One region of the Peribacillus sp. NPDC097225 genome, then DNA from elsewhere that is predicted to be linked to it. Evidence: riboswitches for the same ligand, from Rfam matches in the RefSeq annotation. Region 1 holds a riboswitch; the other holds the start of a gene.
What was found. A riboswitch is a leader RNA that binds a small molecule or an ion and turns the genes downstream of it on or off. The one in region 1 is predicted to bind cobalamin.
Positions count from the first base shown of each region.

Region 2: linked by a shared signal. The riboswitch ahead of ACIQXH_RS18680 (hypothetical protein) and the one ahead of metE (5-methyltetrahydropteroyltriglutamate--homocysteine S-methyltransferase) in region 1 are both predicted to bind cobalamin.

Region 1 covers NZ_JBIWDJ010000007.1:3,542-8,844, forward strand. The annotation lists gene ACIQXH_RS16890 (aminopeptidase) at 1-1,013, opposite strand, end outside; gene bcp (thioredoxin-dependent thiol peroxidase) at 1,025-1,495, opposite strand; gene ACIQXH_RS16900 (potassium channel family protein) at 1,558-1,980, opposite strand; cobalamin riboswitch at 2,263-2,460, shown strand; gene metE (5-methyltetrahydropteroyltriglutamate--homocysteine S-methyltransferase) at 2,601-4,907, shown strand; gene ACIQXH_RS16910 (acyl-CoA thioesterase) at 4,900-5,303, shown strand, end outside.
Region 2 covers NZ_JBIWDJ010000010.1:9,541-13,787, reverse strand. The annotation lists gene ACIQXH_RS18685 (ABC transporter substrate-binding protein) at 132-1,082, opposite strand; gene ACIQXH_RS18680 (hypothetical protein) at 1,086-1,631, opposite strand; cobalamin riboswitch at 1,794-2,013, opposite strand; gene ACIQXH_RS18675 (AAA family ATPase) at 2,202-3,158, shown strand; gene ACIQXH_RS18670 (DUF58 domain-containing protein) at 3,158-4,247, shown strand, end outside.

The DNA of each region.
Region 1 (5,303 bases):
CCATATTCGGGTCGCTGGATCAAGACCATGTCCCAATGAGACGATGATTGATTTCCATTATCGGCCTCTTGGTAAGCTTGACCAGTGGCAAGATGGAGGCTGCCGCTAATCTTCTCATCGAATAGGATATCACCCATCGGTTCCATGATATACGGATTGATTCCCAGGGCGAATTCCCCGATGTACCGGGACCCTTCATCCATATCGAGCAAACGATTCATTTGGTCCGACTGATTGGAAGAAGCTTTCATGATTTTTCCCTTTTTAAATGTAAGGGTTATCCCATCAAATACCTCTCCTTGATAGGCGGAAGCAGTATTGAAGGAAATCGTGCCATTGACACTGTCTTTTACCGGTGCCGTGAACACTTCACCATCTGGAAGATTGTTTTTACCAGCGCAAATGACAGCGGGGATATTTTTAATGGAAAAAGCCAAGTCAGTCCCCGGCGATATGATCCGGACTTGATCCGTTTGATCCATCCAATCCTTTAGAGGCTTCATGGACTTTTCCATTTTGTGATAATTCAGTGTGCACACGTTTAACAAGAAATCTTCATACTGTTCAAGGCTCATGCCGGATTTTTTTGCAGAACCAATGGTCGGATAATTCAGTAACACCCAGCGCCGGTTATTGACGAAGAACATGGTGGACGTTTTCATGGCATCCTCCTGAAGGCGATATCTCTCATGAGGGACACTCACTCCTCGCCCTTCGTTTCCATCGCCCGATATGATGATGACTGCATCCACATCTTCGTATTTCTTATAATTCCATTTCGATAAGGTATCGAGCTGTTCCTTAACATTCCCTTTTAGCAGATGACTGGTAATTTCGTCATCTTCAAGTTCCGCATAAGGATAGGCCCCCATTCTATAGGCTTCGTCAATCAGTTCCTTCAATAGGGCCTTTGCTGCAACAGGCCCACGGATCAAGACCCGCTCTTTCGCCTGCAGCCTCAGTGAATGATGAATCAGCTGCTTGGCAAGCTTGATAAGTCGCTCATCCTTCATTAGCCTGTACCTTATTTTTCTAGGTCACGAAGAGTTTCCAACGCTTCTTCGACGTGGCCCTTTACTTTGACTTTACGCCATTCTTTAACGATCGTTCCTTCCTTATCAATCAGGAAAGTCGAACGCTCAATGCCCATGTATTCCTTACCGAAGTTCTTTTTCAATTTCCATACGCCATATAATTCAGCGGCTTCTTGCTTTTCATCAGCAAGCAACAGGAAAGGCAACCCATGTTTTTCAATGAATTTTTTATGACGTGTTACCGGGTCCGGGCTAATGCCTATGATGACAGCATCAAGCTCTTCGAATTGTTCATTAGCATCACGGAAATCACAAGCCTCCGTCGTGCAACCGGGTGTCATGTCTTTTGGGTAAAAATATAATACAACGTGTTTACCCTTGAACCCTGATAGGGTAACTTGTTCTCCGTTGTTTGCTGGTAATTGAAAGTCTGGTGCTTTTTCTCCAATTTCGACCGTCATTCTAAACCCTCCATTTCTTTCATCATGGTAAGCGTACCCAATAATTGAAAGAAACACAACTTTCATTTCTTGTTCTTTCTTTCCTTCTGTTCAAAATCGATGACAGCCCTGATCACAAATGCCGCAGGTAGCGTATAGCCAATGAATGCTTGGATTGTCGCGATCATCCGGCCAATACCGATTGGGGAGATATCCCCGTATCCGACGGAGAACATCGTCATCGCACTAAAATAAAATGAAGTCTTCAGCTGCTCGGAAAAGGTCCCATCCAAGCGATTGCCCATATCAAGAATCACCGAATGATTCTGAAGCTCGTATAATAAATAAATCAGTGCAAAACCGACTAATAATGTCGCATATAAATTGCCGAGCCACAGCATATCTTCAAGAGAAAACTTCTTTGCCTCCGACTCAGAAAGAAATAAGGTCCGAATGCTCATCACCATGCAAAAGATAATCCCCACAATCAAAATATAAAAGGTCATCCCCCACGCCTCATTTCAAAAACAACCCACTTCCCTTATACATACTCTTTTGCGAGTCAATATATGCTCGTTTTAGGGGTCAGACCCTATTTCCCAGCTGCTGCACCATCTAGGAAACATAGATACAGCATGGGATCTCGTGCCACATGGTGGGGGTCAGACCCCATTTCCCGACTTTTTCCTTGTTGACCCATTTGGTCGGGGTATGCTAAGATGGGTTAAGTTTTTATAATATTTTGTAAATTTCAGCGTCCGTGTTTATGCGGACGGAGTTTTTTATGAATTTCATATGTGGAGATAGGTTCCTAAGCTTTTAGGATTAAAAGGGAAGTCCGGTGTAATTCCGGCACGGTCCCGCCACTGTAATGGGAATGTATAGCGCTTTTGTTTGATGCCACTGGTCCTTTTGGATTGGGAAGGCTCTTAGTGCTAAGTAAGAGTTCCCTGAGTCAGGAGACCTGCCTATTTCGACAACACTGTTTTAACCTACGGGAGATAGGGAAGTGTTAGGGACCTTATAATGATAAGGGGTATTTTCGTGCCCCTTTATTTTAAGCATTTCTAACTTTCTCTTTTGACGGTTAGGGGTGCTTTTTTTGTTGTTATTTCATTAAAAGGAGATGGATGTGTTGAAAAGTAGTAATATAGGGTACCCACGAATCGGTGAAGATCGTGAATGGAAACGTACATTAGAGGCCTATTGGGCTGGAACATTAAATGAAACGGAATTCATGGCGCAATTGGAAGCGATCCGTTTAGGCAATTTGCAAAAACAAAAAGATCAAGGCATCGATATCATCCCGGTCAACGACTTTACGTTATATGATCAAATGCTCGATATGTCCGTCATGTTCGGCCTGGTGCCAGAACGCTATTCGGCTTATAAGGGTGGCACGGTCCCCCTTTCCGTTTATTATTCAATGGCCCGTGGGAACAAGGATGAAGTCGCTTCCGAAATGACGAAATGGTTCAATACAAATTATCACTATATCGTTCCAGAGCTAAAACAGTCCCAGCTTACGTTGACAGAAAACAAGCCGCTCGCCGCTTACCGCGAAGCCAAGGAAAAACTAGGAATCGATACGAAACCGGTTATAGTCGGACCTTACACATTCATTTCTTTGTCAAAGGGCTATGAAAAAAGTGATCTTCCGGCCATCATCCTGAGCCTGTTGCCTTTATACACAAAAATTTTGCGAGAGCTGGAACAAGAAGGCGTGAAGTGGGTGCAGATCGATGAACCTTCCCTTGTTTCTTCCCTTTCCAAAGACGAGATGAAAACTGTTACATACCTGTATGAAAAATTGAACGAAGCTGTCCCCAACCTGAACATCATGCTGCAAACATACTTTGATGCTGTAGAACACTACCAAGAAGTGATCGACTTGCCCGTTCAAGGAATCGGCCTTGATTTGGTCCATGACAAAGGAAAAAATCTCAGCAATCTTCAAACAGTCGGTTTCCCGCAAGATAAAATACTTGGGGCCGGTGTGATTGACGGGAAAAACATTTGGCTTTCTGACTTGACGAAAAAAATCAAGTTGGTCGAGTCCATTACGAAACACGTAGCCGAAGATCGAATTTGGCTTCAACCTTCCTGCTCCCTGCTACATGTTCCAGTGACGGTTCGAAACGAGACAGAACTGGCTAGCGAAGTGAAAGAAGCCCTTGCCTTTGCTGATGAGAAACTAGAAGAAATCACACTTTTGGTCAGAGGAAACAACGAAGGTCCAGAATCAATCGAAGAAAAGGTGACGGCAAACAAAGCTGCATGGCAGACCTTAAATAATTCAAAGGCCAGAAACCATAAAGACGTTCAATCCGCTGTCGAACAGGCGAAGCAGCAATCCCATGGCCGTACCCTGCCATTTAAACAGCGCTATCAAAAACAACAGGCGTATTTCAACCTGCCCTTCCTTCCAACCACGACAATTGGAAGCTTTCCGCAGACCGCGGAAGTTAAACAGGCCCGCGGGAAATTCAAACGCGGTGAATGGACGGCTGATCAATATGAAGCATTCGTGAACGAGGAGATTGGCAGATGGATTGATATCCAGGAAGAAATCGGATTGGACGTCCTTGTGCACGGCGAGTTTGAACGAACCGATATGGTCGAGTTTTTCGGCCATAAATTGGGCGGCTTCGTCTTCCTTGAAAAAGGCTGGGTTCAATCATACGGCTCCCGCTGTGTCAAACCTCCCGTTATCTATGGAGATGTCCATTTCATCGATCCGATGACGGTCAAAGAAAGTGTGTATGCACAAGCCTTGACGAAAAAAACGGTGAAGGGAATGCTGACCGGTCCTGTTACGATTCTGAACTGGTCGTTCGTCCGTGACGATATTTCACGGGAAAATATCTGCTATCAATTGGCATTGGCCTTGAAACAAGAAGTAGAGGCACTGGAATCAGCAGGGATCAAAATGATCCAAGTCGATGAACCAGCCCTGCGTGAAGGCCTTCCATTGAAAAAAAGCGACCGTGATGAGTACTTAAACTGGGCGGTCCATTCATTCCTGATTTCCACTTCGAGCGTCGAAGACACAACACAAATTCACACCCATATGTGCTATTGTGATTTCAATAGCTTCATGGATGTCATCTCTTCCCTGGACGCTGATGTGATTTCCATTGAAACGTCCCGCAGCCACGGCGAGCTCGCTTCCGCATTCGAGGAGAAAACATATGAAAAAGGAATCGGCCTTGGTGTGTATGATATTCATAGCCCTCGCGTTCCTGCAGTGGAAGAAATGGTCGATATGATCGAACGTGGCATCAAGGTACTGGATAAAGACCAATTTTGGATCAACCCTGACTGTGGCCTGAAAACAAGGGGCGTTCCAGAAACCGTCGCTTCACTGAAAAATATGGTCGAAGCCGCAACGGTTGTCCGGAATAAGCTATTGGTCCAACAGGAAAATGACTGATTTAACAACAGGCATTCCCGTTCAACAGTCACGGACGTTTTTAACGGACCTCGTTTTTCCACCTGATACGAACCATCACAATACCATCTTTGGTGGAAAAGTGATGGCGTATGTGGATAAAATCGCCTGCATTGCAGCGATGCGCCACTGCCGGAAACCGGTCGTAACCGCTTCAAGCGACTCCTTTGACTTCCTGGCCCCCATCAAGACCGGGGATGCTATCAATTTGGAAGCCTATGTCACCTGTGCCCATCGAACGTCAATGGAGGTATTCGTAAAAGTAGAACGGGAGAACCTGTTGACTGGCGAAAAGCAACTCACCGCCCGCGCTTTTTTAACGATGCTTGCGATAGACGAAGATGGAAAGCCTATACCGGTTCCACAAGTCCAACCGGA
Region 2 (4,247 bases), on a different contig from region 1:
AGGGGCTGTCTAATAGCCCTCTTTCAAGAGGATTCATGCACAAAATAAAAGGCAGAAATGTTGTTAAATCAACGTTTCCGCCTTTTATTATATATACGATTTCGGCGTAATTACCCCTTTTGAGTGTGTCTTTATTTGAATAATTGCGGATATATGGTCTTTGCAGTTAGTTCTACGGCTTCTCCGATACGCGGTCCGGGACGTGACATGACGTCTTCGCTAAGCTGATATACTTGGTCTTCCTTCACGGCGCTGACATCTTTCCAACCTTTACGGGATTTGATTTCATCCACAGCATTGTCCACATAGCCTACGGTTGTGATGATGGCATCCGGGTTGCGCTTGACGACTTCTTCATCTGCTATTTTCGCCCAGCCCTTTTGGTCGGCAAAGATATTTTCGATACCGGCAGACGCCAAGATCTCTTGCTGGAAGGTTTCAGCTCCCGCTGTATAGATTTCCGGAGAAGGGCTGATTTCGAAATATGTTTTTTCTTTAGAATCGACACTCGCCACTTTTTCTTCAACATCTTTGATTTGTTTTTTTATGTTTTTGACTAGGTCATCCCCTTGGTCCGTTACGCCCATGACTTTGGCAATTTGATCAATATCGCTATATACATCATCAAAGGTCACGGCTGATTTAATAATGAAAATGGGAATTCCCGCATCTTCAAGCGGCTTTAATGCTGCTTCATCGCCAATTGTGTAGGCAATGATGGCATCCGGTTTCAAAGAGATGATTTTTTCGGAATTGATCGTCATCGAATCAGAGACACGCTCGACATCTTTAGCTTCCTCAGGATAGTTATCGAAATCTGTCGCTCCAATCACCTTATTCCCTACACCAAGGGCATATAAAATCTCCGTATTACTGGGTTGAAGTGAAACGACCGTTTCCGGAACCTTATCAAATGTGATTTCTTTTCCACTATCATCGGTGACGGTATAGGATTTGACTTCTTCAGTTGTTGCAGGATCTTTTTTCTCTATCGATTTCTGATCATCATTCGAGGCACATCCTGTAAGGAAAAGGGCGACCATCAGAAGGGCAATCCAACTGGATCTTACTGTTCTTATCATGTTTTATTCCTCCGTTTTCTTTTTCATTGTTTTGGTTGGATAGGATTTGCTGATAAAGGGAATCTCTTCGACACCCAGTTGTTTATTGACATAGACAGCCATCACGAATAGAACATTGGCAAGCAAATGAGCATAATCAAAAAGAATCGCGGGCACATCTTTTTCCGTACTGACTTTATGCAAGGCACGGACGGATTTCTTGGCTTCACTACGGCAAGTATGCAAAATACAGGCTGCCGTCGATCCTTGGGGTAGCACAAATGTTTCGATGCGTTCTTTCACTTCAGCGACATAATAGTCATAGATTTCACTTAGGCGGTTTAGACCGTCTTCGGTTATGGCCAATTTCCCCCGGGCAGAACCATTTAAATGATAAGCCATCGGCAACAGTTCCAATAAATCCCTGTAGACTTCAGGAATCTCTTTCGTGAACGACGCTGCCAGTCCCATTTGAGTCGTCAATGAATCGGTGCGAATTTCATAATCAACGGTTGAAACTGATTCGCGCATGAATGGGTAGCATAAAAAGCGGGCATCCTTCTTTTCCATAATTTTTCCTCCTTTTTAATAATGTGAATGACCTTCGTATTGCTTTTCGGCGCAAAAGAAAAAGCCGACCAAAGGTATTGGTCGGCAAACAATCATCTATGTATCTCGAACGGAAAAAAAGATGGAAGATTGCCGTACAATCCTCCTAACTTCCGAAGAGCAAAATACGATAAAAAAAAGGCAGGTCTCCTGGCTCGTGCATCATTTTACTCTAAGAACCTTCCCATTTGGATTGAATGAATGGTATCGTGCGTGCGGATTCATTCACAAACAGTGGCATATTTCTTATTTCATTAGCACTTACAGTTGCGGAAACAGCTTCGGTTTTACACCGAATTCCCTATTAAGCTGACAAGTCAGCACCTATTTTCTGCAAGGTTTATATTCACTTAGTACCAGTCTATCATAATTAATTACTTAAATAGTGAAAAGATTTCAAGAAATCTCTTTTATAGGGGTATTATTCTAGTAAACTCACTTTGTAAGGATAAATTGGAGGTTAATGTAAAATGGATGTCGAATAAATAAGGGTTAAGCATGAGTGATTTACATAATCATGGGAGGTAGAGAATGGTTTATAAACAAGTGAATCAGAAACTGGATATGATTTTGGAAAACATTGAAAAGGTCATTATTGGAAAAAGAGATATAGCAGAACTAAGTCTTGTGGCGCTCCTTTCTGGTGGACATGTCTTATTGGAAGATGTCCCGGGCGTTGGGAAGACCGTCTTGGTCAGGGCGCTAGCGAAGTCCATCGGGGCGGATTTCAAACGGATTCAATTCACGCCTGACTTGCTACCGTCCGATGTAACGGGGGTATCGATTTTCAATCCGAAGGAACAAGAGTTCATCTTTAGACCGGGGCCAATCATGGGCCATATTATTTTGGCCGATGAAATCAATCGGACATCGCCGAAAACGCAATCCGCCCTACTTGAAGGAATGGAAGAGGCAAGCGTGACGGTGGATGGTGTGACAAGGAAACTGGAACAACCGTTTTTCGTCATGGCCACTCAAAATCCAATTGATTACGAAGGCACATACCCACTTCCAGAAGCACAGCTAGATCGTTTTTTATTGAAAATGAAGATGGGGTATCCGGAAGTGGCAGAAGAGATAGAAGTGTTGCATCGGGCCCAATATACGGCTCCGATTGAAGAATTGGAATCCGTGATTTCGTTAGAGGAACTGATAGATTTGCAGATAGAGGCAAAGGCCGTGATCGTGGATGATACGATAAAGACGTATATCGTCGAGTTAGCCAATCAATCACGTAAGCATGAAAGTGTATATCTTGGGGTGAGCCCACGTGGATCGATTGCCCTAATGAAGGCAGCCCAAGCCTATGCGCTCCTAAAGGGAAGGGATTACGTTCTACCTGATGATGTGCAGCATTTGGTTCCGTTCGTTTTTACCCATCGGCTAATCCTTAATCCGGAAGCGAATTACTCGGGGGTGAATGCTGACATGGTGATACATGAGATAGTGGCTACGACGCAGGTACCCGTGAAGAGGGCCGTGACCTAATGCGGAATGTGCTTACCATACTGAAGAAAAACAGGAATGTCTGTGGGATCATAGTGCTTATGCTCATTTCCTTTTGTTTTGCGATGTTTCAAGGCGGGTTTATCAGTTGGTTCATTTTCTATACCTTTTTGCCGTTCGGTGCGTACTCTATGATTCTGCTGTTTTATCCACTTCAGGCTTTTGAAGTGGAGAGAAGAATTAGTAAACACGAATGCCAGGCCGGAGAGTCGGTAGATATGACATTGGTATTCTCCCGGAAAAACAGACTGCCTCTTTTATATATGGTGGTAGAAGAGGATTTGCCGATGGAACTGGAAAAGAAAACATTGGTTTTTCCAGGATTTAAACAATCCTTCCAATTGACATATACCCTGGAGAATCTGCCAAGAGGAGAACATGTCATCCAATCGGTTCGTTTCAAAATAGGGGACTTCTTTGGACTCTATGAAAAAGAAGCGACAGTGCATGCCCCTTTGAAACTCACCGTTTTCCCGGCTTATCAGGAGTTGAATTATAAACAGTTGGAGCATGTCTTCGATCAAGGACAAGTTGGTACGACGAAAAAAATACAGCGGGAACATTCGGTCGTGTCCGGAATCAGGGAGTATCAGCCGGGTGATCAATTATCCTGGATAAATTGGAAGGCAACGGCCCGAACAAGTGAAATCATGACGAAGGAATTTGAAGTGCAGAAAAACTGCGATGTATTTATTATGCTTGATGAGTACGCCTCTCCCTTCTTCGAAGAAGCTATCGTACTTGCGGCCTCTTTGGTGCATGCCTTGATAAAGAAGGGTATGGATGTTGGGTTAACCAGTACGGGATCAATGGAGGTCGTACCGGCTAAAGGAGGCAGTAAACAGAGGAGAAGACTCTTTTACCGTCTTGCAAAATCAAGGGCCACACATACAAGCGTCTGGAATGGAAAGAAGAACAAGGGAGTTGTACCATCCAACGCTTCTGTAATATTCATTGTGTCCGAATTAACGATGGAAAAGATAGAAGGTTGGAATGCATTTACCGGAAATAAAGCGATGACGGTATTTTGCGTGAAAAGTCAGGGAGACTTCACGGGTGAGGAAATACGTG